2 linked regions of the Quadrisphaera setariae genome follow. The protein of the gene in region 2 interacts with the protein of the main gene of each other region in a pairwise test. Links are inferred from orthologs where the notes say so. Each region holds a gene or a part of one and is shown on either strand. Other genes may lie near its edges. The genes, in order: FMM08_RS03515 and FMM08_RS20150.

Region 1 (15,436 bases), on a different replicon or contig from region 2:
GCGCTGCATCTCCTTCTCGAGGGCCTTGAGGTCCTCGGGGGTGAACGGCACCTCGACGTCGAAGTCGTAGTAGAAGCCGTCGCGCACCGGCGGGCCGATGCCGAGCTTCGCCTGCGGGTGCAGCGACTGCACGGCCTGCGCGAGCACGTGCGCGGTGGAGTGGCGCAGCACGTCGAGCCCGTCCGGGCTGCCCACCTCGACCGCCTCGACGACGTCGCCGTCGGCCAGCTCCGTGGTCAGGTCGCGCAGCTCGCCGCCGATGCGGGCCACGACGACGTCGCGGCGACCCTCGTACAGCTCGGCGGCCGTGGTGCCCGTCGCGACCCCGCGCTCGGCACCGTCGACCACCACGCGCAGGACATCAGGCTCAGACACGGCCGTGACTCTACGGCGCTGGCCAGTGCGCCCGCCGGGCCCCCGTCAGGTGTCCAGCAGGACGACGACGTCGCCGACGCCGACCACCCCCGGCTCGACGACGTCGGCGTACACCCCCAGGCAGCGCTTCGGGGTGCGGGTGACGCGCAGCAGCGGCCCGGGCGCCGCGTCCGCCCGCTGCAGCCGGAGGCGCCGCCCCACCCACGTCCGCTCCTCGCCCGGCTGCGCGAGCGCCGGGTCGAGCTCGACGACGACGTTGGCGCGCTCACCCGGGTCGCAGCCCGCGGGCGCGTCCGGGGCCTCGGCGGCACCGGCGGCCACCAGGTGCACCGCCGCGCCCTCGCGGTGGGGCCCCGGGGCACCAGCGGCCCCCACTCCCGCGGCCCGGGCGTCGTGCAGGCGGGTGCCGGGACCAGCCAGCCGGACGGGCCAGCCGTCCCCCGGGGCCGCAGCTCCGCCAGCGGCTCCTGCCGGCCGCACGCGCAGCGCGTCGTCGTCGACGGAGGCCACCCACGCGGCCAGCTCCGGCACGTCGCGGGCCCGCACGGGCTCACCGGCGGCGTCGAGGAGCTGCCAGCGCCGGTCGTGGGCGAGCCCGGCGGCGTCCAGGGAGACGCTCGCGGGGAGGTCCCCACCGGCGGAGCGCAGAGGGAAGCGCCGCAGCAGCGCGACCCGGCCGACGACGACGCCGTGGTCCACGGACGACCTCCTCGCACGACCGAGACGACCCTGGGAACGCTGAAGGGCCGCCCCACAGGAGGGACGGCCCTTCAGCGACCGGTGGGCGATACTGGGATCGAACCAGTGACCTCCTCGGTGTGAACGAGGCGCTCTACCGCTGAGCCAATCGCCCGGTGCGGAGAACACATTACAGGTCTCCCGCGGTGCTCCTCGTCAGGGGTCCACGCCGGGGATCCGGCCGAGGAACGCCACGGCCTCCGCGGGCAGCACCGCCGGTGGCCCCACCACCACGAGGAAGAGCCAGGCGCCGCCGAGCGCGCAGGCGATCGCCGCACCCGAGCCGGTGAGGCGCAGCCACAGCGGCTGGCGGGCGGCCCAGTGCGTGAACCGCCGCACAGCGATCCGCGCGCGCTTCAGGAGGCGGTGCGCCCAGGCGAACTCGCTCGCCAGCACGGCCAGGCCGGCGAGGACCAGCGGGATGCCGCCCGGTCCCGGCAGCCAGCCGGTGGCGGCCCCCAGGAGGATGAGGAACACGCCGACGCACGCGACCACCACGCGGTAGACGCGGTGCTTCTTGGGGTCCGCGCGGACCCTGGCGCGCCACTCCCAGCGGTCGCGGCGCTCCCGGCGGGTGGAGCCCGGTCCGCCGCGGGAGGCTCCGGTGCGCGTCCGACCAGCGGCGGGACCGGTCGGCGCGGGGGTCGCGGCGTCGTCGGGAGCGGGAGGTACCGGCGGCGCAGGCTGCACCCGCCTAGGGTACGTCTCGTACGACACGCCGCCCGGGGGTGTTTGATCCGTCCGGGACGGGGGAACATCGAGGGTGTCCGACCCGAAGGGGTCGGCGACGCCGCCGGCTCCGGCCGCCGCTCACCGGGGAGGACCACCGTGCCCAAGGGCTCAGCTCACGTCGACGCCGAGGTCGAGCTGCGCCTCGTCGTCCCCGAGTCGGGCAAGGTTCCGGTCTCCGTGGAGTTCGGCTACGGCGTCCACGACCCGTTCGCCGTCACCGCTTCGTTCCGCGGCGACGGCGGCTCGATCGAGTGGGTCTTCGCACGCGACCTCCTGCGGGAGGGTCTGCGCCGCCCCACGGGCGAGGGGGACGTCCAGGTGTGGCCCGGCGAGGCCGACGGCACGGAGGTCGTGCTCGTCTCGCTCAGCTCCCCCGACGGCCACGCCGTCCTCGAGGCCGACGCTGCTGACCTCCGCGACTTCCTCGACCGCACCCACGCCCTCGTGCCCCCCGGGGCCGAGAGCCGCCACGTCCACGTCGACGACGAGCTCGCCGAGCTCCTGGGCCGCGCTGTCTAGCTCGAGACCCAGCTCCCGCTCGGACGAGGAGGGCGCCACCCCGATGTCGGGGTGGCGCCCTCCTCACGTCCACCCGGCCGCCCGCGACGATCACGCGCCTCAGCGCCGGTCCAGAGCGCCAGCATCGGCCGGCACACGGATCCGGTGGGCAGGCTCAGTGCCGGCGGGCCGGCTCGGTGCCGGGTCTGACCCCGGAAGCGGCACTGGACCTGCCCGCCGGCACTCGGGCTGCCCGGTGACCCCGCGACGACCGGCTCGCGCGGCCAGGACCCCGGAAGGCGGCGGCGCAGCCGCACGGCCGACTGCGGACGTGACGCGCGAGGGCATGACTGTCATGGGGGTGGGGTGCGAAAGGGCCGCGACGGGACGCGCCCGACCGGCAGCTGCCCGCAGGTGCACGAAGACCCCGGTCCGCCAGCGGATCCGGGGTCTGACCTGGTGGGCGATACTGGGTTCGAACCAGTGACCTCTTCCGTGTCAAGGAAGCGCGCTACCACTGCGCCAATCGCCCGTGCGTCACCGAGGTGCGCATGAGGTGGAGACGGGATTCGAACCCGTGTACACGGCTTTGCAGGCCGTTGCCTCGCCTCTCGGCCACTCCACCGAGGGGCATCCGAGTCCGAGCGACCCTCGTGCGGTGCCCTCCGAGCGGACGACGGGATTCGAACCCGCGACCCTCACCTTGGCAAGGTGATGCTCTACCAACTGAGCCACGTCCGCGTACCGGCCTTGCGGCCGAACAAGAAGAACATTACTTCACGCCCGGGGCCCACGTCGAACCGCCCCCCCTCTCGGCCTCACCGGGGGTTCTCGCCGGAGCCGCCCGGAGGTCGCCGCAGTGCCGTCCGGAGGTCATCCGCCGACCCTTCACGAGGCGCCGGCGACCGCCCTCGGCCAGGATGACCCCAGCCCGGCGCCCGGAGCGGCGGGCCGCACGACAGACGCCCGTGAGAGGACGCCATGCAGGTCTGGCCAGGACGCCCCTACCCGCTGGGGGCCACCTTCGACGGCGCGGGGACCAACTTCGCGCTCTTCTCGGAGGTCGCCTCGCGCGTGGAGCTCTGCCTCGTGGACGAGCGCGGGCGCGAGACGCGCATCGACCTGCCCGAGGTCGACGGCTTCGTGTGGCACGCCTACCTGCCGCGGGTCCAGCCCGGGCAGCGCTACGGCTACCGCGTGCACGGCCCGTACGACCCGGCCGCGGGCCACCGGTGCAACCCCAGCAAGCTGCTGCTCGACCCCTACGCCAAGGCCATCGACGGCCAGGTGGACGGGCACGAGTCGCTCTTCAGCTACTCCTTCAAGGACCCCTCGCGCCGCAACACCGCGGACAGCGCCCGCCACACGATGCTGTCCGTGGTGGTGAACCCCTACTTCGACTGGGGCACCGACCGGCCACCGCGTCGGGACTACCACGAGACGGTCATCTACGAGGCGCACGTCAAGGGCCTCACGATGACCCACCCCGGCCTGCCCGAGGAGATCCGCGGCACGTACGCCGGCATCGGCCACCCCGCGATGGTCGAGCACCTCACCGACCTCGGCGTCACCGCCATCGAGCTCATGCCCGTCCACCAGTTCGTGCAGGACACCCACCTGCAGGAGAAGGGCATGACCAACTACTGGGGCTACAACACCATCGGGTTCTTCGCCCCCCACAACGCCTACTCCTCCACCGGCACCCGCGGGCAGCAGGTGATGGAGTTCAAGTCGATGGTGCGCACGCTGCACCAGGCGGGCATCGAGGTGATCCTCGACGTCGTCTACAACCACACCGCCGAGGGCAACCACATGGGCCCGACGCTGGCCTTCCGCGGCATCGACAACGCGGCCTACTACCGCCTGGTCGACTCCGACAAGGCCCACTACTACGACACCACCGGCACCGGGAACTCGCTGCTCATGCGCTCCCCGCACGTGCTACAGCTGATCATGGACTCGCTGCGGTACTGGGTGAACGACATGCACGTCGACGGGTTCCGCTTCGACCTGGCGAGCACCCTGGCCCGGCAGTTCCACGAGGTCGACCGCCTGTCGGCCTTCTTCGACCTGATCCAGCAGGACCCGGTGGTCTCGCAGGTCAAGCTCATCGCCGAGCCGTGGGACGTCGGCGACGGCGGCTACCAGGTCGGCGGGTTCCCCCCGCTGTGGACGGAGTGGAACGGCAAGTACCGCGACACCGTCCGCGACTTCTGGCGCGGCGAGCCGAGCGCGCTGGCCGAGTTCGCCAGCCGCATCTCCGGCTCCTCCGACCTGTACGAGCACAACGGCCGCAAGCCCATCGCGTCCATCAACTTCGTCACCGCGCACGACGGCTTCACGATGCGCGACCTCGTCTCGTACAACGAGAAGCACAACGAGGCCAACGGCGAGGGCGGGCGCGACGGCGAGAGCCACAACCGGTCGTGGAACTGCGGGGTGGAGGGCGAGACCAAGGACAAGGAGGTCGGCGCCCTCCGCGCCCGCCAGCAGCGCAACATGCTGGCCACCCTGCTGCTGTCCCAGGGGGTGCCCATGATCCTCCACGGCGACGAGCTGGGGCGGACGCAGAAGGGCAACAACAACACCTACTGCCAGGACAACCGCACCTCGTGGGTGGACTGGAACCTCACCGACGAGCAGCGGGACCTGCTCCGCTTCACCCAGCAGGTGATCTCGGTGCGGATGAGCCACCCGGTCTTCCGCCGGCGCCGGTTCTTCGCCGGGGACGCGCACCACGGCGGGGAGAGCGCGCTGGGCGACATCGCCTGGTTCACCCCCGCCGGCGTCCACATGACGCACAGCGACTGGTCGACCGGCTACGCGCGGTCCCTCGGCGTGTTCCTCAACGGCTGGGCGATCCCCGAGCCCGACCCCCGTGGAGAGCAGATCGTGGACGACAGCTTCTACATCATGTTCAACGCCTCGCACGAGGACGTCGTCTTCACGCTCCCGCCCGAGGAGTACGGCCACGAGTGGCGGGTGGTGGTCGACACGCACTCACCGCCGGAGACGCCGCGGCCCGCGGTGCCGGCGGTCATCGCACTGGCCGCTGCCGAGGCGACCGGCCCGTACACGGCTGGTTCCGACGTCACGGTGGCCGGGCGCAGCCTGCTCGTGGTGACCCGTCCCTCGGTGGAGGCGCTGTGAGCGAGAACCAGCAGACCGGCCAGCAGGGCGGGCAGGGTGGCTCCGCCGCGCAGCACCGCCCCGCGCCCGGCAAGCCCGTCCCGGTCTCGACGTACCGGCTCCAGATCCGTCCGGAGTTCGGCTACGACGACGCGACCGCCGTCGTCGACCACCTCGACGCCCTGGGCGTCTCGCACGCGTACCTCTCCCCGCTCCTGGAGCCGACGCCGGGCTCGGCGCACGGGTACGACGTGGTCGACCACAGCCGCGTCAACCCCGAGGCGGGCGGCCGCGAGGCCCTCGACGTGCTGGTGCAGCGGCTGCGCAGCAAGGGCCTGGCCGCCGTGGCCGACGTCGTCCCCAACCACATGGCGGTGCCGACGCCGGCGCGGCTCAACCGCGCCCTGTGGTCGGTGCTGCGCGACGGACCGGACTCCCCCTACGCGCGCTGGTTCGACGTGGACTGGTGGACGTCGGGGCACGCGCTCCTCATGCCCGTGCTCGGATCCCGGATCGGGCAGGTGCTCGGCAGCGGAGAGCTGGTGCTCGACACCTCGGGCAGCGAGCCGCTGCTGCGCTACTACGACCACGTCTTCCCCGTGCGCCCCGGCACGGAGACGCTGCCGCTGGCCGAGCTGGTGGACCGCCAGTGGTACCGGCTGGCGCACTGGCGCGTGGCCGACGAGGAGCTGAACTACCGCCGCTTCTTCGACGTCGACACCCTGGCCGCCATCCGCGTGGAGGACCCCGAGGTCTTCGACGCCAGCCACGAGCTGCTGCTCGAGCTGCTGGAGTCCGGCGAGCTGGAGGGGCTGCGCATCGACCACCCCGACGGCCTCGCCGACCCTCGCGGGTACGTGCGCCGCCTCGCGGAGCGCTCCGGCGGGGCGTGGGTGGTGGTGGAGAAGATCCTCGAGGGCACCGAGGTGCTCCCCGACGACTGGCCCGTGGCCGGCACCACCGGCTACGACGCGCTGCTGCGCGTGGGAGGGCTCTTCGTGGACCCGGCCGGCGCCGGGCCGCTGTCGGCGCTGCTGGCGGAGGTCACGGGCGAGGCGACCGGGTTCCCCGCCGTCGTGTCCGCCGCCAAGCGCGAGGTCGTCGAGGCGGGTCTGTACGCCGAGGTCCACCGGCTGGTCCAGCTGCTGGTCCAGATCGTCGCGGCGGACGTGCGCCTGCGCGACCACACCGAGCGCGCCCTGCGCGAGTGCGTGGTGGAGCTGCTGGTGGCCTTCCCGCGGTACCGCGCGTACGTGGTGCCGGGAGAGCCCGCCCCGGCCGAGGCGCAGCGGGTCCTCGAGGAAGCCGCGGAGCAGGCGCGCGAGCACCTGCCCGAGGAGCGGTGGGACACCCTCGCCGTCGTCGTCGACCTGCTCCTGGGCCGCGAGGTCGGCAGCGCCGGTCGCCAGGCGGACGCCGACCGCGCCGAGCTGGTGGTGAGGTTCCAGCAGACGTGCGGGCCCGTGATGGCCAAGGGCGTGGAGGACACCGCGTTCTACCGCTGGTTCCGCCTCGCCGGTCTGAACGAGGTGGGCGGCGACCCCGACCGGGTGGGCGTCGCACCGGAGGAGTTCCACGCCTACTGCGCCCAGCAGGTGCGCGACTGGCCGGTGGCCATGACCACGCTCACCACGCACGACACCAAGCGCGACGAGGACGTGCGGGCGCGGCTCGCCGTCCTCTCCGAGCTGCCGCTGGAGTTCGCCGAGGCGCTGCGCCAGTGGCGGCGCCTGGCGGCCGAGCACCGCCGCCAGGAGCTGGACGGGCAGACCGAGCACCTCATCTGGCAGACGCTGCTGGGCACCTGGGGCTCAGGCGTCCGCGACGGCAGGCCGGGCGGCCCCATCAGCGGCGAGCGCCTCCTCGGCTACCTCGAGAAGGCCATCCGCGAGGCGAAGCTCCACACCACCTGGACGAACCCCGACGAGGCCTACGAGGACGCCGTGCGGTCCTTCGCGGTGGGCGTCCTGGGTGACTCCGCGGTGGTGGACGCCGTCGAGGCGTTCTCGCAGCGCATCGCCGAGCCGGTGCGCGTGGGCGTGCTCGGGCAGAAGCTCGTCCAGCTGACGATGCCCGGCGTGCCGGACGTGTACCAGGGCACCGAGGTGGTCTCGCTGTCCCTGGTCGACCCGGACAACCGCCGTCCTGTCGACTACGCCGAGCGCCGCCGACGGCTGTCCCGCATCGACTCCGGCGCCCGGCCCGTCGACCTGTCGGACGAGAAGCTGCTCGTGACCTCCCGCGCGCTGCGCCTGCGCCGCGAGCACCCGGAGTGGTTCGTCGGCGAGGGCGCCACGTACGCCGCGGTGGCCACCTCCACCGGCAACGCCGTGGCCTTCGGGCGGGGCAGCGCCGACGTCGACGGCGGAGCCCCCCAGGTGGTGGTCGTGGCCACGCGCCTGGCGGCCTCCCTGGAGCGGCTCGGCGGCTGGGGGCAGCACTCGGTCGTGCTGCCCGGGGCGTCCGGCCCAGGCGCGTGGCGCGACCTGCTCACGGGCGCCCTGCACGACGGCGGCGCCGTGGCGCTGTCGCGGCTGCTGTCCGCGATGCCCGTCGCGCTGCTCGTCCGCGAGGGTGCGAGCGAGGTGGCTGCTGCCGCCACGGGCGCCGTGGTGGAGGATGCTGCGCCGTGAGCATGGCCCAGCAGTCGAGCCCCACCAGCGTCGTTGACGGCATCCACCGCCCGATGAGCAGCAAGGACCTCCGCAAGGCGGTCGGCAAGCTGCTGCGCGGGACACAGCCGCTGCCCATCGTGCAGGCGGGCCACCCGGTGCTCCGGGAGGTCGCCCAGCCCTACGACGGTGAGCTCTCCCCCGAGCTCATGGCCGACCTCGTCGAGGCGATGAAGGTCTCCATGCACGCCGCTCCCGGCGTGGGGCTGGCAGCTCCCCAGGTCGGCCTGGGCCTGGCCCTCGCCGTCGTCGAGGACTCCGGGGACGACGAGGACGACCCGCGCGAGCGGACGGACCTGCCGTTCCGCGTGATCGTCAACCCGTCGTACTCGCCGGTGGACGCGGCCGGCGAGGCGGTGGACGTCGAGTCCGCCGAGCGGGTGGTCTTCGAGGAGGGCTGCCTGTCGGTGGTCGGCTACGAGGCCGAGGTGGCGAGGTTCCGCTCGGTGCGCGTGGTCGGGCAGGACGAGACGGGGCGCGCCTTCGACGACGTCTTCCACGGCTGGGCGGCGCGGATCATGCAGCACGAGATCGACCACCTCGGCGGCGGTCTCTACATCGACAAGGCCGACCTGACGTCGCTGTCCTGGACGGGACGCGTCTGACGCTGGCCGCGCGCATCCCCCGGTCGGGTGGCGGACGCCCATGATCACCGGTTGGGTGGTCGGGTGCACCGCTTCGCCGTCTGGGCGCCCTCTGCTGACCGCGTCGAGATCGACGTCCACCTCCCCTCCGGCACGCGGACGCTGCCCATGGAGCCCACCGACGATCCCGCCCCCGGCTGGTGGGCGTCGGAGGTGGCGGAGGCCGGCGACGGCACCGACTACGCCTTCCGGGTGGACGGCGGCGACCCCCGGCCCGACCCGCGCAGCGCTCACCAGCCGCACGACGTCCACGGCCCCAGCCGCGCCTTCCACGCGGGCGCCCACGCCTGGGGAGACGGCGCGTGGGCAGGCCGGGACGCCCGAGGCGCCGTGGTCTACGAGATGCACGTCGGCACCTTCACCGCCGAGGGCACGCTCGACGCGGCGGCGGAGAAGCTGGGGCACCTGACCGCGCTCGGCGTCGACGTCGTCGAGCTGCTGCCGGTGGCCGCGTTCCCCGGGCGCCGCGGCTGGGGCTACGACGGCGTGGACCTCTACGCCGTGCACGACGCCTACGGCGGTCCCGCGGCGCTGCAGCGCTTCGTCGACGCCGCCCACCAGGCGGGGCTGGGCGTGGCGCTCGACTGCGTCTACAACCACCTGGGCCCGGCGGGGAACTACCTCGGCGAGTTCGGCCCGTACTTCACCGAGGAGCACCACACGCCGTGGGGCGCGGCGGTCAACCTCGACCAGCCGGGCGCCGACGGCGTGCGGCGCTTCGTCCTCGACAACGCCTTGCGGTGGTTCCGCGACTTCCACGTCGACGCGCTGCGCCTGGACGCCGTCCACGCCCTCGTGGACGACTCCGACGAGCACGTGCTGGCCCAGCTGGCCCGCGAGACGGCCGCCCTCTCCGCCGAGCTCGGGCGGCCGCTGACGCTCATCGCCGAGAGCGACCTCAACGACACCGGCATGGTCACGCCGCTGGGCGAGGAGTCCGGCACGGACCTGCCCGCCCGCGGGATGCAGGCGCAGTGGGCCGACGACGTCCACCACGCCCTGCGCTCGGTGATGACCGGCGAGCGCGGGGGCTACTACAAGGACTTCGCCAGCCTCGAGGTGCTCGGCGGCGTGCTGGAGCGCGTGTTCCACCACGCGGGCACCTACAGCCCGTTCCGCGGCAAGACCTGGGGGGCGCCCGTCGACACCTCCCGCTTCGGCGGTCACGCGTTCGTCGCGTACACCACCACGCACGACCAGACCGGCAACCGCGCCACCGGCGACCGGCTCTCGGCGTCCCTGGACGACGCCGCGCTCGCCACCGCGCAGGCGGTGGTCCTCACGAGCGCCTTCACGCCGATGATCTTCATGGGCGAGGAGTGGGGCGCCACCACGCCGTGGATGTTCTTCACCGACCACGACGCCGAGCTGGGCGCCCTGGTGAGCAAGGGCCGGGCCGAGGAGTTCGCCTCCCACGGGTGGGAAGGCGATGTGGAGGTGCCCGACCCGCAGGAGGAGTCGACCTTCACGGGCTCGAAGCTCGACTGGTCAGAGCCGACCTCCGAGCGCGGGGCGAGGCACCTGGCCTGGACCCGCGACCTGCTGGCGCTGCGCCGCTCCGAGCCCGACCTCGCCGGCGACGACCTGCGCGCCGTCCGCACGGCCACCAGCGGTGACGCCGAGCTGCGCGAAGGCGGCAGCCCCTGGCTGGTGGCCCGTCGCGGCTCCCTGGCGCTGGTGGCGAACCTGGCCGCCCACGAGCAGGTGGTCCCGCTGGCCGGCGCCCTGGACGACGACGACGCGCGCGCCGAGGTGGTCCTCGCGTGGGACGCCGCGACCACCGAGGTCTCCGCAGGCTCGTCGGGCACCGCCGTGCGGCTGCCCGCCCGGGCCAGCGCCGTCGTCCGCCTCTCCTGAGAGTGCTCCGGAGGTCCGTGACCACGGACCTCCGGAGCAGGGCGGTTCAGCCCTGGGAGCCCTCGCGGGCCAGGGCGGTGAGGCGCGAGACGGCGCGGGCGTACTTCTTGCGGTAGCCGCCGTTCATGAGCTCGTCGGGGAAGAGCTGGTCGAGCGGGGCGCCGGAGGCCACCAGCGGCAGGTCGCGGTCGTACATGCGGTCGCCGAGCACCACCAGGCGCAGCGCCACGCTCTGGTCAGAGACCGGGCGCACCCCGGTCCAGTGGACCGCCGTGACCCCGTCCAGCAGGGCCCCGTAGCGGCTGGGGTGCACGGTGGCGAGGTGGCCGAGGAGCGCGTCGAAGGAGTCGAGCACCACGCCCTCGCCGGAGGCCAGCCGCTGCGCCGCGCGCTCGCGCACCTCGGCGTCGGTGGCGGGCTCCGGCGGGGCGGGCAGGCCGCGGTGGCGGTAGTCCTCGCCGTCGACCCGGTAGACGTCGAAGCGCGAGGCGACCGCCTGGATCTCGCGCAGGAAGTCCTCCGCGGCGAACCGGCCCTCCCCCAGCGCGTCGGGCAGCGTGTTGGAGGTGGCGGCCAGCGCTGTGCCCGCGTCCGACAGCTCGCGCAGCAGGCGGCTCATGAGGACGGTGTCGCCCGGGTCGTCCAGCTCGAACTCGTCGATGCAGACGAGGCGCTTGGCCGAGAGGGCCTCCACGGCCTGCCGGAACCCCAGCGCCCCGGCCAGGTTCGTGTACTCCACGAACGTGCCGTACGCGGCGGGGGCCGTCGGGCTGTCCACGGCGTGGAAGAGGGAGGTCAGCAGGTGGGTCTTGCCCACGCCGAAGCCGCCGTCGAGGTAGATCCCCTCCTTGGCCGCCCCGCCACCCACGCCGCCGCGGCCGAACAGCTTGGCGAGCCCGCCGCCCCTCGCGCCCTTCGACCCCTTGGCCCCGCTCCAGCGCCCGGCCCTGTCGCGCAGGGCGGCCACGGCGTCGGCCTGCGTGGGCTGCGACGGGTCGGGGCGGTAGGTGTCGAAGCTCGCCGCGGCGAAGTGCGGCGGGGGCACGAGGTCGTCCAGGAGGCGCTGCGGGCTGGGCCGCGGGTCGCGCTGGACCAGGGAGGGGACGGCGTCGGTGGTCTCGACGGCGTCGAGCGCGGTCGCGTCAGGCACCGGCCGAGCCTAGGGCGGCTCGCTCCCGCCTGCCGGTCGTGGCCCACGACAGGGCGGCGGGTGAGCCGCAGGTCACAGCCCGGTGCACGCTCGCGGCCGGATGCGCCAGCAGGCGCGGCACGACCACGGCCCCGGACCGGTCGCGGGCGACGGGGTGAGGCTGTCCTGGCTGGTTAGAGCACACCGGCGTCGCCTAACCTCGACGGCATGGCTGCTGAGACGACGTCGCCGCGGATCGCCCCGGACCCCTCGCCCCGCTTCGCGGAGTACGCCCACCCGGAACGGCTCGTGAGCACCGAGTGGCTCGCCGAGCACCTCGGTGAGCCGGGGCTCGTCGTGGTCGAGAGCGACGAGGACGTGCTGCTCTACGAGACCGGGCACATCCCCGGTGCGGTGAAGGTCGACTGGCACACCGACCTCAACGACCCCGTCACCCGCGACTACGTCGACGGCGAGGCGTTCGCGCGCCTCATGGGTGAGCGCGGCATCGACCGCGACACCACCGTGGTCGTCTACGGCGACAAGAACAACTGGTGGGCGGCCTACGCCCTGTGGGTGTTCACGCTGTTCGGCCACGAGGACGTGCGCCTGCTCGACGGCGGCCGCACGAAGTGGGAGGCCGAGGGCCGCGAGTACACCACCGACGCGCCCGCGCTGACCACCGTGGACTACCCGGTGGTGGAGCGCGACGACAGCCGCATCCGCGCCTACAAGGACGACGTGCTCTCCTTCCTGCGCACCGAGGCGCCGCAGCTGGTGGACGTGCGCTCCCCCGAGGAGTACACCGGCGCCCGCACCTCGATGCCGGCCTACCCGGACGAGGGCGCGCTGCGCGGCGGGCACATCCCCGGCGCCCAGTCGGTGCCGTGGGCCCGTGCGGTGGCCGAGGACGGCGGCTTCAAGACCCGCGCCGAGCTCGAGGCCGTCTACGCCCAGGAGAAGGGCCTGTCCGCCGACCGCGCGACCATCGCCTACTGCCGCATCGGCGAGCGCTCCAGCCACACGTGGTTCGTGCTCCACCACCTCCTGGGCTTCGACGACGTGAAGAACTACGACGGCTCCTGGACCGAGTGGGGCAACGCCGTGCGCGTGCCGATCGCCACCGGCGACCAGCCGGGATCGCCGTCAGCGCGGTGAGCGCGGCCCAGGACCTGCCCCCGAAGCTCGCCGACGTCGTCGACGACTTCGCCGCCGTCAGCGAGCGGGAACGGCTGCAGCTGCTGCTGGAGTTCAGCGAGGGCCTGCCCGAGCTGCCCGAGCGCTACCGCGAGCACCCCGAGCTGCTCGAGCCGGTGCCGGAGTGCCAGTCACCGGTGTTCGTGGTCACCGAGCTCGAGGACGCTGACGACGCCACTCCGGCGCTGGACCGCACGGTCCGCGTCTTCGCGACCGCCCCGCGGGAGGCCCCGACCACGCGCGGCTTCGCGGGGATCCTCGTCGAGGGCCTGGACGGGCTGCCCGCGTCCGAGCTGCTCGCCGTCCCCGACGACGTCAGCGACCGGCTGGGCCTGGCCCGCGCGGTGAGCCCGCTGCGCCTGCGCGGCATGGCGGGCATGCTCGGCCGCATCAAGCGGCAGGTGCGGGAGAGCGCCTCCGCCTGACCGCCGCCGCTTCCCAGAGGGGCAGGACGACGACGAGGGGCCCCGGCCGGCTGGCCGGGGCCCCTCGTCGTCCTGCTCTGCGAGCAGACGGAGTGCCTGGTGCGTCAGGCGACCGGTGCTGCCCGGCGGCGCGCCTCGACGGCGTCGGCACTGCCGGCGACGTCGTCCTCGTCCTCGGGTCGCTTGCTCGGGTCGCGCAGGTTGCCGGTGGCCCAGGCGCCGGCCCACACGGCGATGCCGCCGATGGCCATGCCGGCCAGGTCGTCGACGATGTAGTGCCAGCCGAAGTAGATGGTGGCCAGCACCGTCAGCACGAAGAAGGTCCACATGGCGCGGCGCACGAGCTTGGGCATGCGGATGAGCTGCACGATCAGCGCGGCGGTGAAGACCACGGACACGTGGAGCGACGCGAACGCGGCGATGCCGGAGACGGTGCCGGACACGTCGGGGTCCGCCATGACGATGGAGCGGTTGCGCACCAGCGCCGCCTGCAGCCCCGTCACGTCGGTGCGGGAGAGGTCGCTGAAGTCCCAGGGGAGGGCGTAGAACGGCCCGGACGCCGGGATCAGGTAGTAGCTGGCGGCACCGAGCGCCCAGTTCAGGCAGAGCGCGGTGACGTACCAGAGACCGTGCGACAGGTGCTTCCAGAAGATCAGCGCCACCGCCACGGAGACGGGGACGAAGATCAGGTACCCCATGTACACGAACGACAGCACGTGGGCGGAGAACCCGGTCCCGAGCACTGCGTGCAGGACCTCGGCGGGGTTGTTGCCGAACGCCAGCAGCCGGTCGCTGGCCACGAGGGCCAGGTCCTGCGAGCCCTCGTGGATGAAGGGGAGGAAGTTCTTGAGGTTCCGGTACCCGACGTAGGTGATGTAGAAGCTGGCGACCGCCACGAGCACCGGCACCAGGCGGCGCCACGGCCAGCGGGCGACGGCGACGTCGCGCACGGACTCCACGAAGCCGCGCGGCGAGCGCAGGTCCGGGTGGCCCCGCAGGCGCCACGCGGCGCGGGGCAGCACGTCGATGAGCAGGCAGATCGCCACGATGGCGGGCATCCGCACCCAGCCGGGACCGAGGAAGCCGTCCGGGTCGCGCATGGGGATCCCCAGCGCGACGGACCCGATGACCGCGAGACCTCCGGTGATGGCGGCGGTGCCAGCGGCCAGGAGGAGCACGCGGTGGCGGTGGCGGCGGCTCGGGACCTCGACGGTGGCGACTGGAGGCGCGGACGCATCAGGCGGGGTACCGAGGGCCATGGGGTCATTCTGACCCAATCGGAGGGCTCCGCGCGTCCACGGACTGGTCATCTGCGCGTCACCTGCTGGACGCACCACCCGGCGGCCCCGCCGCCTGTTTGACTGCTGGGGTGTCCAGCACTCCCCCGCCGCCCTCCGACCAGCCGTCCGACCAGCCGTCGCAGCAGGCCTACCAGCCCCGTCCGGACCCGCGGCGCCGCCTCGTCGGCGTCGGGTTCGCCATCCTGGGCGGCTACTTCGCCTACGGGGTCTGGCAGGTCGAGATGTCGGGGTGGCTGAAGGCGCTGCTGCTGGCCGTCTTCGCCGGCGTGGCCGTCTACGGGGTCGTGCAGCTGCTGCAGAGCCGCCGCCGCTGACCTGTCAGAGGTGCTCGAGGAGGAACCGGGCGACCTCGCGCTCCCACCGGTCGGGGTCGGAGTTCCACTCCCGGCAGTGCCCGGCGCCGGGGAACTCGAGCAGCGTCACGAGGTCGGGGCGGGCAGCGGCGAGCATGCGGCTGGAGCCCACCGGGACCACCGCGTCGGCCTCGCCGTGCAGCAGGAGCACCGGCACGCGCAGCTCCTCCGCGCGCGTGACCCAGTCGAGCCGGTCCAGGTCGAGGGGACCCTCCACGCCGAGCGCCGCTCGGGCGAGCGGCGAGCCCATGAGCGCGGTGCCCGCACGCCCCAGCGGCGGCGGCACGCGGTGGACGCGCGCCTGGTGCTGCAGCACGCTGCGCCAGTCGAGCACCGGGCCGTCGAGCACCACGGCGCGCACCCGGTCCGCCGTCCACGAGCGCGAC
Region 2 (15,451 bases):
CCCTCAGCCCGACCTGGACGACGGCGGGAGCGCTCCCGCGGACGACGGCGTCGAGGCGCTGGTGGCGGCCCTGCTCACCCAGAACCGGGGCCGGGCGGGGCGGGTGGCCGAGCAGCGGCGCTGGCTCGAGGTCGCCGCAGGCGCCGGCCGGCCGGTGCGCGAGCTCCCGGACCTGCCCGGCGGGGTGGACCTCGAGGGCCTCTACCGCCTCGCCGACGACCTCGCCGCCGCCCCGCTGCCCACGCCGCGGGACCGGCCCGCCCCCACCGGCCCGACGGCGCCGGCGGGAGGTGCGGCGTGAGCGCGGCACCCGGGTGGGACGTCGACGCTCTCCTCGACGACCCGGGTGTGGAGGTGGTCGTCTGCGCGGGCTCCGGCGGTGTCGGCAAGACGACCACGGCCGCGGCGATCGCGCTGCGCGCCGCCGAGCGCGGCCGCCGGGTGGCGGTGCTCACGGTGGACCCCGCCCGCCGCCTGGCCCAGGCGCTCGGCACCCAGGACCCCGAGGACGACGGCGGCGGGCTCGCACCCGACGACGACGGCGGCCTCGCACCCGACGAGCCGCGGCGCGTGCCCGGCGTCGACGCGAGCCGCGGCGGCAGCCTCGACGCGCTGGTGCTGGACGCGCGCCGCACCCTCGACGGCCTCGTCGACGCCGCCCTGCCCCCGGCGCGCGCGGCGCAGGTGAAGGCCAACCCCGTCTACACCTCCCTGGCCACCTCGTTCTCCGGGACGCAGGAGTACATGGCCATGGAGCGGCTCGGGCAGCTGCGCGCCGGGCGGGGCACGCCGACGGGGTGGGACCTCGTCGTCGTCGACACCCCGCCGAGCCGTTCGGCCCTGGACTTCCTCGACGCCCCCGCGCGCCTGGCCTCGTTCCTCGACGGCAGGTTCGCCCGGCTGCTCATGGCGCCGGTGCGCTTCGCGGGCTCGGCGCGCTCCGGCACGGGGCTGCGGGCCGCCGGGGGCCGGGTGGTCGGGGCGCTGGCCGGCGGGGTAGCGGCGGCCATGGACCGCGTCATCGGCGGTCGTCTGCTGCGCGACGTGCAGGCGCTGGTGGAGGGGCTGGACGAGGTCTTCGGCGGCTTCCGGGAGCGGGCCGAGGCGACGTCGGCGGCGCTGCGCGACGCCCGGACGGCGTTCGTGGTGGTCACCGCACCGGAGACCGAGCCCCTCGCGGAGGCGGTCTTCCTCGTGGACCGGCTGCGGTCGGCGGACCTGTCACCGGCGGCGGTCGTGGTCAACCGGGCGACGAGCGCCGCACCGGGCCTGGACGCGGCGGCTGCGCGACGGGCCGCTGCCTCGCTGCGGGACGGGACCGCGGCGGACCGGCGGGCGGCGCAGGTGCTGGACCTGCAGGTGGAGCTGCTAGAGCGGGTGGAGCGGGAGAGCCGCCTCGTGGCCGAGGGCCTCGGGGGCTCCGGCACGGCCACCGCGCTGGTGCCGGCCCTGGAGGGCGACGTCGCCGACCTGGACGGGCTGCGGGCGGTGGGGGCCGCTCTGGCCGGTCGGGCCCCTCGGTCGGGGGCCCCGGCCTGACGGTCCGTCAGGCGGTGCGAGCGGCGGACGCGGCCTCGGCGCGGGCGTGCTCGGCCTTCGCGGCCTGCAGGAGGCGGCTCCAGGACTGCACGTTCGGGCGGCGCTTGAGGATCGCGCGGCGCTCGCGCTCGGTCATGCCGCCCCAGACGCCGAACTCGATGCGGTTGTCGAGGGAGTCGGCGAGGCACTCGGTGCGCACGGGGCAGGCCTGGCAGACGACCTTGGCGCGGTTCTGCTCGGCGCCCTGGACGAAGAGCGCGTCCGGGTCGCTCGTGCGGCAGGCGGCCTGGGTGGTCCACTCGGCGGGCTCGAGGTAGACGGTCTCGCTCATGGTGGTGCCTTCCGGTCGGTGGTGCGGCGGGGAAGCGCCGATCGGGGATCTCACCCGGCGGATCTTGAGGCGTTTCAGGCCTTGTCCATCCGGTCGGACGAGTGACATGGATGAAGTTACGAACTGGTCACGTCCTGCGCCCACCCCTCGTGCGGGCCATTTCCAGGACCACCGGTGACTAGTCACCGTGGCCACTGCCCGCGCACATCACGGTCTGGTAAGGGCCTCTCGTCGTGGCCGGGCCGGACGCAGCGGCCACGTACGCTGGAGGCATGCCGGCCCGCGCTCCTCGCCCCCGTCCCGACGACGGCGAGGCCGGCGTCCAGCAGCGGTCGCGCGGCACCTCGTTCGGCCGCGCCACCAAGCTGCTGGCGGGCTTCCTCGCCGCCAGCGTCGGCGCTGGCGTGCTCGTGGCGGGCCTCGCGGCCCCCGCCGTCATCGCCGCTGGTCAGACCAGCAACGACACGGTCCAGGCGTTCAACAGCCTGCCCGCCTCGCTCGACCAGCCGCCGCTGAGCCAGCAGACCCGGATCCTGTACTCCGACGGCTCGCTGATGGCCACCTTCTACTACGAGAACCGCATCCTCGTGCCCCTCGACAAGGTGGCGCCGGTGATGCAGAAGGCCATCGTCGACATCGAGGACAACCGCTTCTACGAGCACGGCGGGGTCGACCCGCGCGGCCTGGCCCGCGCCTTCGTGCAGAACTCCCAGGGCGGCGACGTCCAGGGCGCCTCGACCCTCACCCAGCAGTGGATCAAGAACGTGCAGGTGGAGGAGGCGCTCTCGGCGCTGCCCACCAACGCCTCCGCCGAGGACCGCCAGAAGGCGTTCAACGAGGTGACCGTCAGGTCCGGCGTGGACGGCTACGTCCGCAAGCTGCGCGAGATGAAGCTGGCCATCGCCGCGGAGAAGAAGTTCTCCAAGGACCAGATCCTCGAGAACTACCTCAACATCGCCAACTTCGGCGGCGGCCAGTACGGCGTCGAGGCCGCGAGCCGGCACTGGTTCAACCGGTCCGCGACCGACCTCGACCTGCCCCAGGCGGCCCTGCTGGCCGGCATCGTGCAGAACCCCGTCGGCTACGACCCGGTGAACAACCCGCAGGACGCGCAGCAGCGGCGCGACACGGTGCTGGGCCGCATGCTGCAGCTGGGCACCATCTCCCAGGCCGACCACGACGCCGCCGTCGCCGTGCCGATCGCGCAGATGCTGAACGTGCAGCAGACCCCCAACGGCTGCGAGCAGGCCGGCCAGGCGGGCTTCTTCTGCGACTACGCGGTGAAGCAGTTCCGCGACGACGACGCCTTCGGCGGCACCAAGGAGGAGCGGCTGCGCCAGCTCTACCGCGGCGGCCTGACCATCACCACGACGCTCGACCGGAACAGGCAGCAGGCGGCCTTCGAGGAGGTCGCGAACGGCGTCCCCGCAGAGGACTCCACGGTCCCCACCAACGTCATCAACAAGGAGGGCAAGCCCCAGCGCACCGGGGGCACGTCCAACCTCGGTGCCTCGATCGTCTCGGTCGAGCCCGGAACCGGCAAGATCATCGCCATGGCGCAGAACCGCACGTACAGCACGTCCCCGGACGCGCCGGTGGGGGCCACGGCCATCAACTACAACACCGACTACCTCCAGGGCGGGTCGTCGGGCTTCCAGCCGGGCTCCAACTTCAAGCCCTTCGTGCTGGCCCAGTGGCTGGCCTCGGGGCGCACCCTCAACGCCACCGTGAACGCCACCCAGCGCGACTACCCGAACAGCAGCTGGAAGTACGGCAGCTGCTACTCGGGAGCCGGGTACGTGGGGAAGCCCTACGGCCCGGGCAACGCCGGGGACGGCGAGGACAGCGGCAACCTGTCGGTGATGAAGGCGACGTTCGACTCCGTGAACACGGGCTACGCCGCCATGGAGAACCAGCTGCAGCTGTGCGACGTCGCTGCGACCGCCCAGGCGCTCGGCGTGCACAAGGCCAGGGCCGACAAGCGGAACGTGACGGGACAGGTCAGCACGGACCTCAACGTGACCCCGTCGATGATGCTCGGCGTGGACGAGGTGGCCCCCCTGTCCATCGCCACCGCTTACGCCGCGTTCGCCGCCCAGGGCAACTACTGCGCCCCCCTCGCCATCGCGCAGATCACTGACGCCGACGGCAAGGGCCTGCCCGTCAAGGGCCCGCAGTGCAACCAGGCCATCGACAAGGACGTCGCCAACGGCGTCAACTACGCACTGCAGCAGACGATCGTCCAGGGCACGGCCCAGGGGATGAGCCTTGCCGGCGGCCGCGAGTCGGCCGGGAAGACCGGTACCACCAACAACTCGGTGGCCACGTGGTTCACCGGCTACACGCCGCAGCTGGCGACGTCGGTGTGGATCGGCGTGCCGGAGAAGAGCATGTCCATCAACGGCGCCACCATCGGGGGCCGCCGCTACGGGAGCATGTACGGCGCCACGGTCTCAGCCCCCATCTGGCGGGCGTACATGAACCGCGCGCTCGACGGAGCGGACCAGCAGGACTTCGTCGACCCGCCGCAGAGCACCATCGGCCGCCCGCCGGCTCCCCCGAAGCCGACGTACACCCCCAGCCCCCGAGGCGGCGGCGGCCAGACGGCCACCCAGGCGCCCGGTGGCGGTCAGGGCGGCGGCGACAACGGCGGTGACCAGGGCGGCGGCGACAACGGCGGCGGCCAGGGCGGCGGTGACCAGGGCGGCGGCCAGGGCGGCGGTGACCAGGGCGGCGGCAACGGCGGCGGCCAGGGCGGTGGCGGCCAGGGCGGTGGCGGCCAGGGCACGACCGTCGAGCCGGTCCCCGGCGGGGACCAGGGCGGAGGCCAGCAGGGCGGGGACGGCGGAGGCGACCAGGGCTGACGCCCTCCTCCACCCACCACGGCGAGACCGACGGGGTCCGCGGCGCACGGCGGCGCGGGCCCCGTCGTCGTGGCGCTGAGCGGTCGATCTTCCCGACTGGCAGCGGCGCCGGAGGCGCTGGAGGGTGTCCCCCGTGCGCGGACTCCTGGGCCTTGCGGTGCTGGTGGGCGTCGGCGTGCTGTTCTCGGCGCACAGGCGCCGCATCCCCTGGCGGACGGTCGGCACGGCCCTCGCGCTGCAGGCGGTCTTCGCCTTCCTCGTGCTGCGCTGGGGACCCGGCCGGGCGGCCCTGGACGCCGTCGCCGGCGGCGTCGAGAAGCTCATCGGCTACGCCGACGAGGGCACGACGTTCCTGTTCGGTCCGCTGACGCAGGTCGGCCCGTCACTCGGGTCGGTCTTCGCCTTCGGCGTGCTCCCTGTGATCATCTTCCTCGGGGCGATCATCCAGCTGCTCTTCTACCTGCGCGTGGTCCAGCACGTCGCGTGGGCCCTGGGCGGCGCCCTCGGGTGGCTCCTCCGGGTCTCCCGGCTGGAGAGCTTCTTCGCGTCCGTGGTCATCTTCCTGGGGCAGAGCGAGGCCCCGCTGATGATCGCCCCGTACCTGCGGCGGCTGACGCGCTCGCAGCTGTTCGCCGTCATCACCGGCGGCTTCGCCGCGGCGGCGGGCTCCACGCTCCTCGGCTACGCGCAGCTGGGCGCGCCGCTGCCGTACCTGCTGGCCGCCACGGCCATGAACGCTCCCGCGTCGCTGCTCATGGCAAAGCTGCTGCTCCCGGAGACCGAGCCGGTGCAGGAGACCTCGGGCGACGACGACGTCCGCGCGGTCCGTGACACCGAGTCGGCCAACGCCATCGACGCCCTGGGGCGCGGGGCCATGGCGGGCGGGCGGATCGCCGTCGTCGTGGGCGCCCTGCTCATCGCCTTCATCGCGGTGCTGGCGCTTGTCAACGGGATCGTCGGTGGCGTGGCGGGCCTCTTCGGCGCCCAGGGCGTCACCGTGCAGGGGATCCTCGGGTGGCTGCTGTCACCGCTGGCGTGGCTGCTGGGGGTGCCGTGGTCGGAGGCCGGCCTGGCCGGCTCGTGGATCGGCCAGAAGACGTTCCTCAACGAGTTCGTGGCCTACTCCGACTTCGGGCCGCAGGTCGCCTCGCTCGACCCGCTGACGGTGGCCGTGGTGACCATCGCCCTGGCGGGCTTCGCCAACCTCGGCTCGATCGCCATCATGATCGGCGTGCTCGGGTCGCTGTGCCCGGAGCGACGCGGCGAGGTGGCGCAGCTGGCGCCGCGCGCGCTGCTCGCCGGGGCCATGGCCAACCTCGCCAACGCCGCGGTCGCTGGCGTCGTCCTGTCGCTGTAGCCCTCCGCGGGCCGCTCGTGACGTCGCCGAGCGACCCCCGGAGGGCGGTCGCGTCAGTGCGCCAGGGCGCCCTTGACGGCGGCGGCCAGGCGGCCGCCGTCCACGGTGGACCCCACCTGCGGGCGCAGGACGCCCATGACCGCGCCCATCGCCGACGGGCCGGTCTTGCCGGCGGCGGCGACCTGCGCGACAGCGGCCTCCACCGCGGCGGCCAGCGCGTCGTCGTCGAGCTGGGCCGGCAGGTAGGCGACCAGCACGGCCTCCTCCGCCCGCTCGCGCTCGGCGGACTCGGTGCGGCCGGCGCCGGCGAACGCCTCGGCGGCCTCCTTGCGCTTCTTCACCTCGGTGCGCAGCACGGCGAGCACCTCGTCGTCGGACAGCTCGCGGGCCTCGGTGCCAGCCACGGACGCGGTCTTGACCGCCGTCAGCGCCATGCGCAGCGTCGCGGTGCGCACCTCGTCACGAGCGCGCATGGAGGTGTTGAGGTCGGCGCGGAGGCGCTCGGCCAGGGAGGTGCTGCCGGGACTGCTGGATGGGGTGGTCGGAGAGCTCACCGGCCCGAGTCTGGCAGGGTGGACCGGCGTGAGTCGCCTGGGATTCCTCCGCACCGCCGCGCTGGGCGCGGGCCTGGCCACGGCCGCCGGCGCCGGGGCGGTGGCCTGGGGCGCCGGGTACGAGGTGCGCGCGTTCCGCCTCCGCCGCTTCCAGGTGCCTGTGCTGCCCTCCGGGCAGGCCCCGCTGAAGGTGCTCCACGTCTCCGACATCCACATGATCGCGGGGCAGCGCGCCAAGCAGGAGTGGATCCGCTCCCTGGCCCGGCTGGAGCCCGACCTCGTCGTCGACACCGGCGACAACATCACCTCCCCGCAGGCGGTGCCGGAGGTGCTGGCCGCCCTGGAGCCGCTGCTGGAGCTGCCGGGGGCCTTCGTGCTGGGCTCCAACGACTACTTCGCGCCGAAGCCCAAGAACCCCGCCGCGTACCTGTGGCGGCCGTCCCGCGCCCACGCGAAGCCCACTCCCCTGCCCACCGACCAGCTCACCGACGCGTTCGGCGCCGCGGGCTGGCTGGACCTCACCAACGCCAGGGGCCGCCTGCAGGTCGGTGGGCGCCGCCTGGACCTCGTGGGCGTGGACGACCCGCACCTGCAGCGCGACCGGTACCTCGACGTCGCCGGGCCGGCCGACCCCGCCGCCGACCTGTCGGTGGGGGTGGCCCACGCCCCGTACCGCCGCGTCCTCGACGCCATGACCACCGACGGGCACCAGCTGCTCATCGCCGGGCACACCCACGGCGGCCAGCTCTGCGTGCCCTTCGTCGGCGCGCTCACCACCAACTGCGACCTGCCGCGCTCGATGGCCAAGGGCCTGCACCGCTGGGAGCGTGGACGCCGGTCCAGCTGGCTGCACGTCAGCGCCGGCCTGGGCACCAGCCCGTACGCGCCGGTGCGGTTCGCGTGCGCCCCCGAGGCGACCCTCCTGGAGCTCGTGCCCGCCTGATCGAGGGCTGACCGGGGCCCGGCGCGCCCGCACGGCGGAACCGCGTCGAGAGCAGTAGCCGCATTCGGCTAGAGTGGTCTGCGCTGCTCCGGGGTGTGGCGCAGCTTGGTAGCGCGCTTCGTTCGGGACGAAGAGGCCGCAGGTTCAAATCCTGTCACCCCGACCACAGTCACGAGGGCCCCCGCTGAGCGGGGGCCCTCGTCCGTTCAGCGGACCAGCAGCCTCCGTTCATGCGGATGACACACGACCAGTGCCACTCTCCCCCTCGCGTCCGGTGCTCACAGCAACTCATCGGGTGCTACTCATCGGGGCAGGACCAGGACGACGGGTCAGGTGGCGGTCATGGCAGTGGCAGACCTGCGCGCAGACGAGGGCGAAGGAGCCCTCGGCGCTGAGGCCGAGAAGAGCAAGCTCCAGAAGCACTTCGGCAGGGCCGACATCTTCTTCTTCCTCGTGTGCACCCTCGTCGGCATCGACGGGCTCGGCACGCTGGCCACAAAGGGCGGCGAGGGCTTCACGTGGCTCGTCGTCTGCGTGCTCCTCTTCGCCGTGCCGTCAGCGGCGCTGCTGGCGGAGCTCGGCGCGGCGTTCCCCGACGAGGGCGGTCCCTACGTGTGGGTGCGGATGGCGTTCGGGCGCCTGGTCGGCGCCATCAACAACGTCTTCTACTGGGTGACCAACCCCGTGTGGATGGGCGGCACCCTGGTGGGGACCGCGCTGGGCGGCCTCATGACGTTCTTCCACCACGGCCAGGCCTTCTCCACGACCTTCCAGTACGTCTTCGCCCTCGCGTTCATCTGGGCGGGCGTGCTGTTCGCCGTCCTGAGCTTCCGGGTGGGCAAGTGGATCGCGACCATCGGGGCCCTGGCCCGCTTCGCGCTGCTGGGCCTGTTCAGCGTGCTGGTGGTCGCCTACGGCTTCGTGCACGGCTTCCACGGGCCGTCGGCGGGCAGCTACGCGCCGAGCTTCTCCGGGTTCGTGGTGCTCGTGCCGCTCATCCTCTTCAGCCTCGTGGGCTTCGAGCTGCCCAGCGCCGCCGGCGAGGAGATGGAGGACGCGAAGCGCGACGTGCCCGCCGGCATCGCCAAGTCCATCCTCGCCACCGGGCTGCTGTACGGGCTCCCCGTCCTGGGGATCCTCCTGGTGCTCCCCGAGCAGCAGGCCAGCGGCCTGGCGGGCTTCCCCGACGCCGTGCGCCAGGCGCTGACGGTGTTCGGCGGCACGGTCACCACCGCTGCCGACGGCACCACGGCCGTGACGCTCACCGCCTTCTCCACTGCGGTCGGGTACGTGCTGGGGATCCTCGTCGTCGTCGTGGCGTTCACCTCGGGACTGACCTGGATCATGGGGTCGGACCGCACGCTGGCGGTCTCCTGCTACGACGGCGCCGGTCCGCGCGCCCTGGGGCGCTTCTCGGAGCGCTTCGGCACCCCGCTGCGCGTCAACGTGCTCTCCGGGGTCATCTCGACGCTGGTCTTCGTGGCGGCGAACACCATCACCTCCGGTGACGCCGGCAAGTTCTTCACCGTGGCCCTGGCGCTGGCGGTGTCCACCACCCTCATCAGCTACCTCGGCATCTTCCCTGCCGCCTGGGTGCTGCGCCGCCGGCTCCCGGACGCGCCGCGCCCCTACCGCGCCCCGGCGATCGGGCTGCTGACGGTCGTCTCCACCGCGTGGATCGTCTTCTGCACCGTGCAGATCCTCTTCCCGGGCCTCGGTGACGGCTGGTTCACCGCGGACTTCCGCGCCGACGGCTGGGCCTTCTCCGAGCGCTGGACCTACCTGTTCGTGGAGCTGGTGCCGCTGCTCGTCTTCACGGCCCTCGCCGTGGCGTTCTGGGCCGTCGGGCGCCGCGAGGTGCGCGCGGCCTCCCAGCTGCAGGCCCAGCCCCAGCACGCCGGCTGAACACGCGGGAGACCCGCACCCGAGAGCCTCGGGTGCGGGTCTCCCGCGTGATCGCGACGGCTCAGCGGCCGGAGAGCTCCGCGGCCACGAGCTCGGCGATCTGCGCGGTGTTGAGCGCGGCGCCCTTGCGGAGGTTGTCACCGCAGACGAACAGGTCGAGGGTGTGGGGGAAGTCCAGCGCCTGGCGGATGCGCCCCACCCACGTCGGGTCGGAGCCCACCACGTCGGCGGGCGTGGGGAAGTCACCGTTGGCCGGGTCGTCCAGGACGACGACGCTGGGCGCCTCCACCAGGGCCTGCCGCGCCGCCTCCACCTTGATGGGCTTCTGGAACGTCGCGTGCACCGCGAGGGAGTGCGTGGTCACCACGGGCACGCGCACGCAGGTGGCCGAGACCTTGAGGTCGGGGATGCCGAGGATCTTGCGGCTCTCGGCGCGGACCTTGAGCTCCTCGCTGGACCAGCCGTCGTCCTTGAGCGAACCCGCCCACGGCACCACGTTGAGCGCCAGCGGCGCCGGGAACGGCGAGGGCTCGTCACCGAGGCGCTCGGCGACGGCGGTGCGCACGTCACCGGGCCGGGTGCCGAGGGTCGCGTCCCCGGAGACGGCCTCGAGCTCGGCGTGGAGCCTGTCGATGCCGGGCTGCCCAGCGCCGGACGCCGCCTGGTAGGAGGCGACGACGAGCTCGGTGAGGCCCCACTGGCGGTGCAGCGCGCCGAGCGCGTCCATCATCGTCAGCGTCGTGCAGTTGGGGTTGGAGATGATCCCCCGGGGCCGGTTGCGGATCGCCGACGGGTTCACCTCCGGCACCACGAGCGGCACGTCGGGGTCCATGCGGAACGCGCCGGAGTTGTCGACGACGACCGCGCCGCGGGCGGCGGCGACGGGGCCCCACTCGAGGCTCACCTCGTCGGGGACGTCGAACATCGCCACGTCGACGCCGTCGAAGACCTCCGGCGCGAGCGCCTGGACCTCGACGTCCTCGCCGCGCACGCGCAGCTTCTTGCCCGCGGAGCGGGCCGAGGCGACGAGGCGGATCTCGCCCCAGACGTCCTCGCGGGTGGACAGGATGCCGAGCATCACCGTGCCGACGGCGCCGGTGGCGCCGACGACGGCGAGGACGGGCTTGCGGCCCGTCGCCTGCGCGCTGGTGGGGGTGCTGTCGCTCATCGCCCGGTCCCTCCGTAGACGGTGGCCTGGTCCTCGCCGGCGGACGCGTCCAGCCCGAAGGCCGTGTGGACGGCGCGCACGGCGTCGTCGAGGTCGGCGTCGCGGGTGACCACCGAGATGCGGATCTCCGAGGTGGAGATCATGTCGATGTTGATCCCGCTGTCGGCGAGGGCCTTGAAGAACCGCGCGGAGACGCCGGGGTTGCTGCGCATGCCCGCCCCGATGAGGGAGAGCTTGCCGATCTGGTCGTCGAAGCGCAGGGAGCCGAAGCCGACCGAGGCCTGCACCTGCGACAGCGCCGTCATCGCGACCTGGCCGTCGGCCTTGGGCAGCGTGAAGGAGACGTCGGTGAGGCCCGTCGCGGCGGCCGACACGTTCTGGACGATCATGTCGATGTTGATGCCGGCGGCAGCGACGTGCTCGAACAGCTCGGCGGCGGTGCCCGGCTTGTCGGGCACCCCCACCACGGTGATCTTCGCCTCGCTGCGGTCGTGCGCGACGCCGGTGATGATCGCGTGCTCCACGGGAAGGTCCTCCATCGATCCGGCCACGAGCGTCCCGGGCCTGGGGCTGAACGAGCTGCGCACGTGCACGGGCACGCCGTAGCGGCGGGCGTACTCGACGCACCGCAGCACCAGCACCTTGGCGCCGCTGGCGGCCAGCTCGAGCATCTCCTCGTAGGTGACGGTCTCGAGGCGGCGGGCGGCGGGCGCGATGCGCGGGTCCGCGGTGAAGACGCCGTCGACGTCGGTGTAGATCTCGCACACGTCGGCGCCGAGCGCGGCGGCCAGGGCCACGGCCGTGGTGTCGGAGCCGCCGCGGCCGAGGGTGGTGATGTCCTTGGTGTCCACCGAGACGCCCTGGAACCCGGCGACCACGGCGACGTCGCCGGCGTCGAGCGCGTCGCGGATGCGCCCGGGGCTGACGTCGATGATGCGCGCCTTCCCGTGGGCGGAGTCGGTGATGACGCCGGCCTGGCTGCCGGTGAACGAGCGCGCGCGGATGCCGAGGTTGGCGGTGGCCATGGCCAGCAGCGCCATCGAGATGCGCTCGCCGGAGGTGAGCAGCATGTCGAGCTCCCGCGCCGGCGGCAGCGGGCTGACCTGCTCGGCGAGGTCGAGCAGCTCGTCGGTGGTGTCGCCCATGGCGGAGACCACCACGACCACGTCGTGGCCGGCGCGGCGCGTCTCGGCGATGCGCGCGGCCACCCGCTTGATGCCGGCGGCGTCGGCGACCGACGAGCCGCCGTACTTCTGGACGACCAGGCCCACCGGGGGCACCTCCTGCGCAGTTCGTCGTGCAGCTTCTCGCGCGAGCGCGCGGAGCACGGACCGGCACAGGACTCTACCGGCGGCGGCGGTGCTGCCCGACCGGCTGCTCGTGCGGGAGGATCGGGGCATGGCGCCGCTGCAGATCACCGCCCTCACCGCCGAGCGGTCGGCGCTGGCCCTGCCCGACCTGCCGTGGGACGCCCCGCTGAGCCGCTGGCCCGCGGAGACGCTCGCAGCGCTCCCCCGGGGCATCTCCCGCCACGTGGTGAGGTTCGTCCGCCTGGCCGACGCGGTGGTGGCCGTGAAGGAGAACACCGAGGAGCTGGTGAGGCGCGAGTACGGCCTGCTGCGCGTGCTGCGCCGCCTCGACGTCCCGTGCGTCGTCCCCGTCGCGGTGGTGACGGGCCGGACCTCGCCCGAGGGGGAGCCGCTCGACCCGGCGCTGGTCACCCAGCACCTGCAGTTCTCCCTGCCCTACCGCGCGCTGTTCAGCCAGTCGCTGCGCCCCGACACCGCCACCCGGCTCGTGGACGCCCTGGCGGTGCTGCTCGTGCGCCTGCACCTGGCGGGCTTCTACTGGGGCGACGTGTCGCTGTCCAACACGCTGTTCCGCCGTGACGCCGGCGAGTTCGCCGCCTACCTCGTGGACGCCGAGACCGGCGAGCTGCACCAGGAGCTGTCCGACGGGCAGCGCAGCAACGACGTCGAGGTGGCCCGCATCAACATCGCCGGTGAGCTCATGGACCTCGAGGCGGCGGAGTACCTCGACGAGAGCGTCGACCCGGTCGAGGTGGCCAACAGCATCGTGGAGCGCTACTACTCCCTGTGGGAGGAGCTCACGGGCCTGGAGTCCTTCGAGCAGGGCGAGCGGTGGCGCGTGCAGGCCCGCATCGAGCGCCTCAACGAGCTGGGCTTCGACGTCGGCGAGCTGTCCATCTCCACCGACGTCGGCGGCTCGGTGGTGCAGATCCAGCCGAAGGTGGTCGACGCGGGCCACCACTCGCGGCGCCTGCTGCGCCTCACGGGCATCGACGCCGAGAACAACCAGGCGCGCCGCCTGCTCAACGACCTCGACTCCTACGTGGCCGCCACCGACCGCCAGAACGACGACGAGGAGATCTCCGCCCACGACTGGCTGGCGCAGGTCTTCGACCCCGTCGTGCGGGCGGTCCCGCGCCGCATGCGCCGCAAGCTGGAGCCCGCGGAGATCTTCCACGAGGTGCTGGAGCACCGCTGGTACCGCTCCCAGGAGGCGCAGCGCGACATCCCGCTGCTCGAGGCGGTCCGCTCCTACGTCGACGACGTGCTGTCGAAGCGCCCCGACGAGCAGGCGCTGATCCTGCAGACCGGGATGATGGACACCGGTCAGATGGCCGCGGTGGGGATGGACGGCGACGAGGCGCCACTGCTGGGCGGTCCCGGCAGGGACGACGTCGACGACCCGGACGACCCGGAGTCGGACCGCATCGACGGCTGGCTGTCCAGCCACGGCTGACCGGAGCCGTCGGCCGCCGACCACACGCGCGTGCGGCCGCGGCCGTCGCGCTTGGCCGCGTACAGGGCCTGGTCGGCGCGCGCGAGGGCGTCGTCGAGGACGTCCCCGGCCGCCACGCCCGTGACGCCGGCGGTGCAGCTGCGGCCCTCGGGGAGCACCGCGCGCAGGGCGTCGACGAGCGCGCCGGCCTGCGCGGGCGCGAGCGGGGCGAGCAGCACGAACTCGTCGCCGCCCCAGCGCCCGAGCACCGCACCCGGCGGGACCAGGGAGGTCCACGCGCCGGCGGCGCGGCGCAGGAGCTCGTCGCCGGCGGCGTGGCCGAGGGTGTCGTTGACCTGCTTGAAGTGGTCCAGGTCGACCACCGCCAGGGACAGCGGCCGCGCGGAGCGCGGGTCCGCGAGCGCGGCGACGACGTGGCGCTCGGTGCCGCGGCGGTTGGGGAGACGCGTGAGGACGTCGAGCTCGGCGGCCAGCACGGCGCGGGCGGTGACCCGGGACAGCACCCCGACGAGCACGCCCACGCCCACCGTGGAGCACGCCATGACGACGACGTCGCCTGCACCGACCTCGGGGGCGGCCCCCAGCACGCCGATGAGGAGCACCGTGCTGACGCCGACGTGCACCGCGGCGAGGGTCCAGGGGAAGAAGAACGTCGCCAGCGCCGCGAGGAGCATGAAGAGGGTGGCGTCGGCGACGCTCGCGCTCCCCCCGCCGTCGAGGTGGACGCCCACGAAGACGGCCACGGCCGTGGCCGGCTGTACGAGGTGGTAGTGCCAGGTGCGGTAGTGGCGGCGGAACACGGCGAGGACCGCACCCGTGACGACGGCTGCCACCGCTACCCAGAAGGGGGCGCCGGGGGGTGACGCGCCGGAGCGCAGGAGCGAGGCGACGGCGACGTACAGCCCGCAGAAGACCATGGTGGCGGAGGTCGTCCAGACCATCACCCGCAGCCCCGCGGCGGGTTGTGCGCGGGCGAGCTCGGCGAGCAGCGGCGCCAGGCGCCTGGCCCTCACGCGTCAGCCCTCACGCGTCAGCCCTGGCACCGGTGGCCTCCTGCTCGAGCCTGGCGACGAACGCGCCGGTGGGCAGGGCCGGGGCCCACCACCAGCCCTGCCCCTCCTCGCAGCCCTGGGCGGCGAGCCAGGCGGCCTGGTGCGCGGTCTCGACGCCCTCGGCGACGATCGTGAGGTCCAGGGCGTGCGCGAGGGCGATGACGCCCGCGCATACGGGGGCCTCGCGCCCGGGCTCGACCGCGGCGACGAAGCTGCGGTCCACCTTGAGCAGGTCCAGCGGCAGCTGCCCCAGGCGAGCCATGCTCGACCAGCCGGTGCCGAAGTCGTCCACGGCGATGCGGACGCCAGCAGCGCGCAGCGCGTGCAGGTTCCCGGCGACCACGGGGGACCTCTCGTCCAGCACGCCCTCGACCACCTCGACGACGAGGCGCTCACCCGGCAGACCGGCGCGGTGCAGCGCGGCCACCACCCAGGTCGCGTAGTCCGCCTCGGCCAGCTCGGGTCCGGAGGCGTTGACCGCGACGGTCAGCGCGGCTCTCCCCGGCAGCACCGGCCACGAGGCGGCGTCGGCGCACGCGCGCTCGACCACGTGGCGCCCGAGCTGCACGACGGCGCCGCTGGCCTCGGCCTGGGGCAGGAAGTCGCCGGGCATGACGGTCGAGCCGTCCTCGCGGGTCCAGCGGACGAGGGCCTCGGCGCCAGTCGTCGTCCCGGTGCGCAGGTCGACCACCGGCTGGTAGTGGACGTGCACGTCACCGCGCTCCAGCGCCTGCAGCAGGCCCCTGGTGGTCGGGGTGCCCAGGGCCCACAGGCGCACCTCTCCACCGCCGTCCCGCTTGGCCGCGGCCAGGGCGCCCTCGGCGTGGTCGACGAGGTCCTCCAGCTCGTCCCCCAGCTCGAGGACGGCGACGCCGGCGCTGCACCGCAGGCCCCCGGGCAGGTCGCACCGGAGCTCCTGCACGAGGTCCCACGCCTGGTCGGTGCAGCCCCGCACGAGCACCGCGAACTGGT

What was found.
Region 1: the proteins of FMM08_RS20150 (region 2) and FMM08_RS03515 interact in binary tests that used the Escherichia coli proteins (3 or more experiments, as listed by UniProt). The link is inferred for Quadrisphaera setariae from one-to-one orthologs.

Annotation. Positions count from the first base shown.
Region 1 is NZ_VKAC01000002.1:63,367-78,802, reverse strand. Bases 6,945-9,928 are described here. They hold FMM08_RS03515 (peptide deformylase), read left to right. Parts: upstream 6,945-8,107; coding sequence 8,108-8,749; downstream 8,750-9,928. Other genes in these bases: treZ (malto-oligosyltrehalose trehalohydrolase), read left to right, coding at 8,813-9,928; treY (malto-oligosyltrehalose synthase), read left to right, coding at 6,945-8,105. In the rest of the region: thrS (threonine--tRNA ligase), read right to left, coding at 1-375; FMM08_RS03560 (MOSC N-terminal beta barrel domain-containing protein), read right to left, coding at 421-1,074; FMM08_RS22830 (PGPGW domain-containing protein), read right to left, coding at 1,270-1,803; FMM08_RS03545 (SsgA family sporulation/cell division regulator), read left to right, coding at 1,942-2,364; glycogen debranching protein GlgX, read left to right, coding at 3,325-5,493; more of treY, read left to right, coding at 5,490-6,944; more of treZ, read left to right, coding at 9,929-10,645; cell division protein ZapE, read right to left, coding at 10,692-11,795; FMM08_RS03500 (sulfurtransferase), read left to right, coding at 12,003-12,932; FMM08_RS03495 (SufE family protein), read left to right, coding at 12,929-13,396; FMM08_RS03490 (phosphatase PAP2 family protein), read right to left, coding at 13,501-14,655; FMM08_RS03485 (hypothetical protein), read left to right, coding at 14,766-15,011; FMM08_RS03480 (alpha/beta hydrolase family protein), read right to left, coding at 15,016-15,436. UniProt on the Escherichia coli protein: Removes the formyl group from the N-terminal Met of newly synthesized proteins. Requires at least a dipeptide for an efficient rate of reaction. N-terminal L-methionine is a prerequisite for activity but the enzyme has broad specificity at other positions.
Region 2 is NZ_VKAC01000015.1:7,179-22,629, reverse strand. Bases 8,609-11,607 are described here. They hold FMM08_RS20150 (aspartate-semialdehyde dehydrogenase), read right to left. Parts: upstream 10,662-11,607; coding sequence 9,555-10,661; downstream 8,609-9,554. Other genes in these bases: FMM08_RS20145 (aspartate kinase), read right to left, coding at 10,658-11,607; FMM08_RS20155 (APC family permease), read left to right, coding at 8,609-9,493. In the rest of the region: FMM08_RS20195 (ArsA-related P-loop ATPase), read left to right, coding at 1-301; FMM08_RS20190 (ArsA family ATPase), read left to right, coding at 298-1,539; FMM08_RS20185 (WhiB family transcriptional regulator), read right to left, coding at 1,547-1,870; FMM08_RS20180 (transglycosylase domain-containing protein), read left to right, coding at 2,143-4,734; FMM08_RS20175 (NupC/NupG family nucleoside CNT transporter), read left to right, coding at 4,859-6,091; FMM08_RS20170 (GatB/YqeY domain-containing protein), read right to left, coding at 6,145-6,645; FMM08_RS20165 (metallophosphoesterase), read left to right, coding at 6,674-7,588; more of FMM08_RS20155, read left to right, coding at 7,931-8,608; more of FMM08_RS20145, read right to left, coding at 11,608-11,932; FMM08_RS20140 (DUF4032 domain-containing protein), read left to right, coding at 12,060-13,427; FMM08_RS20130 (putative bifunctional diguanylate cyclase/phosphodiesterase), read right to left, coding at 14,451-15,451.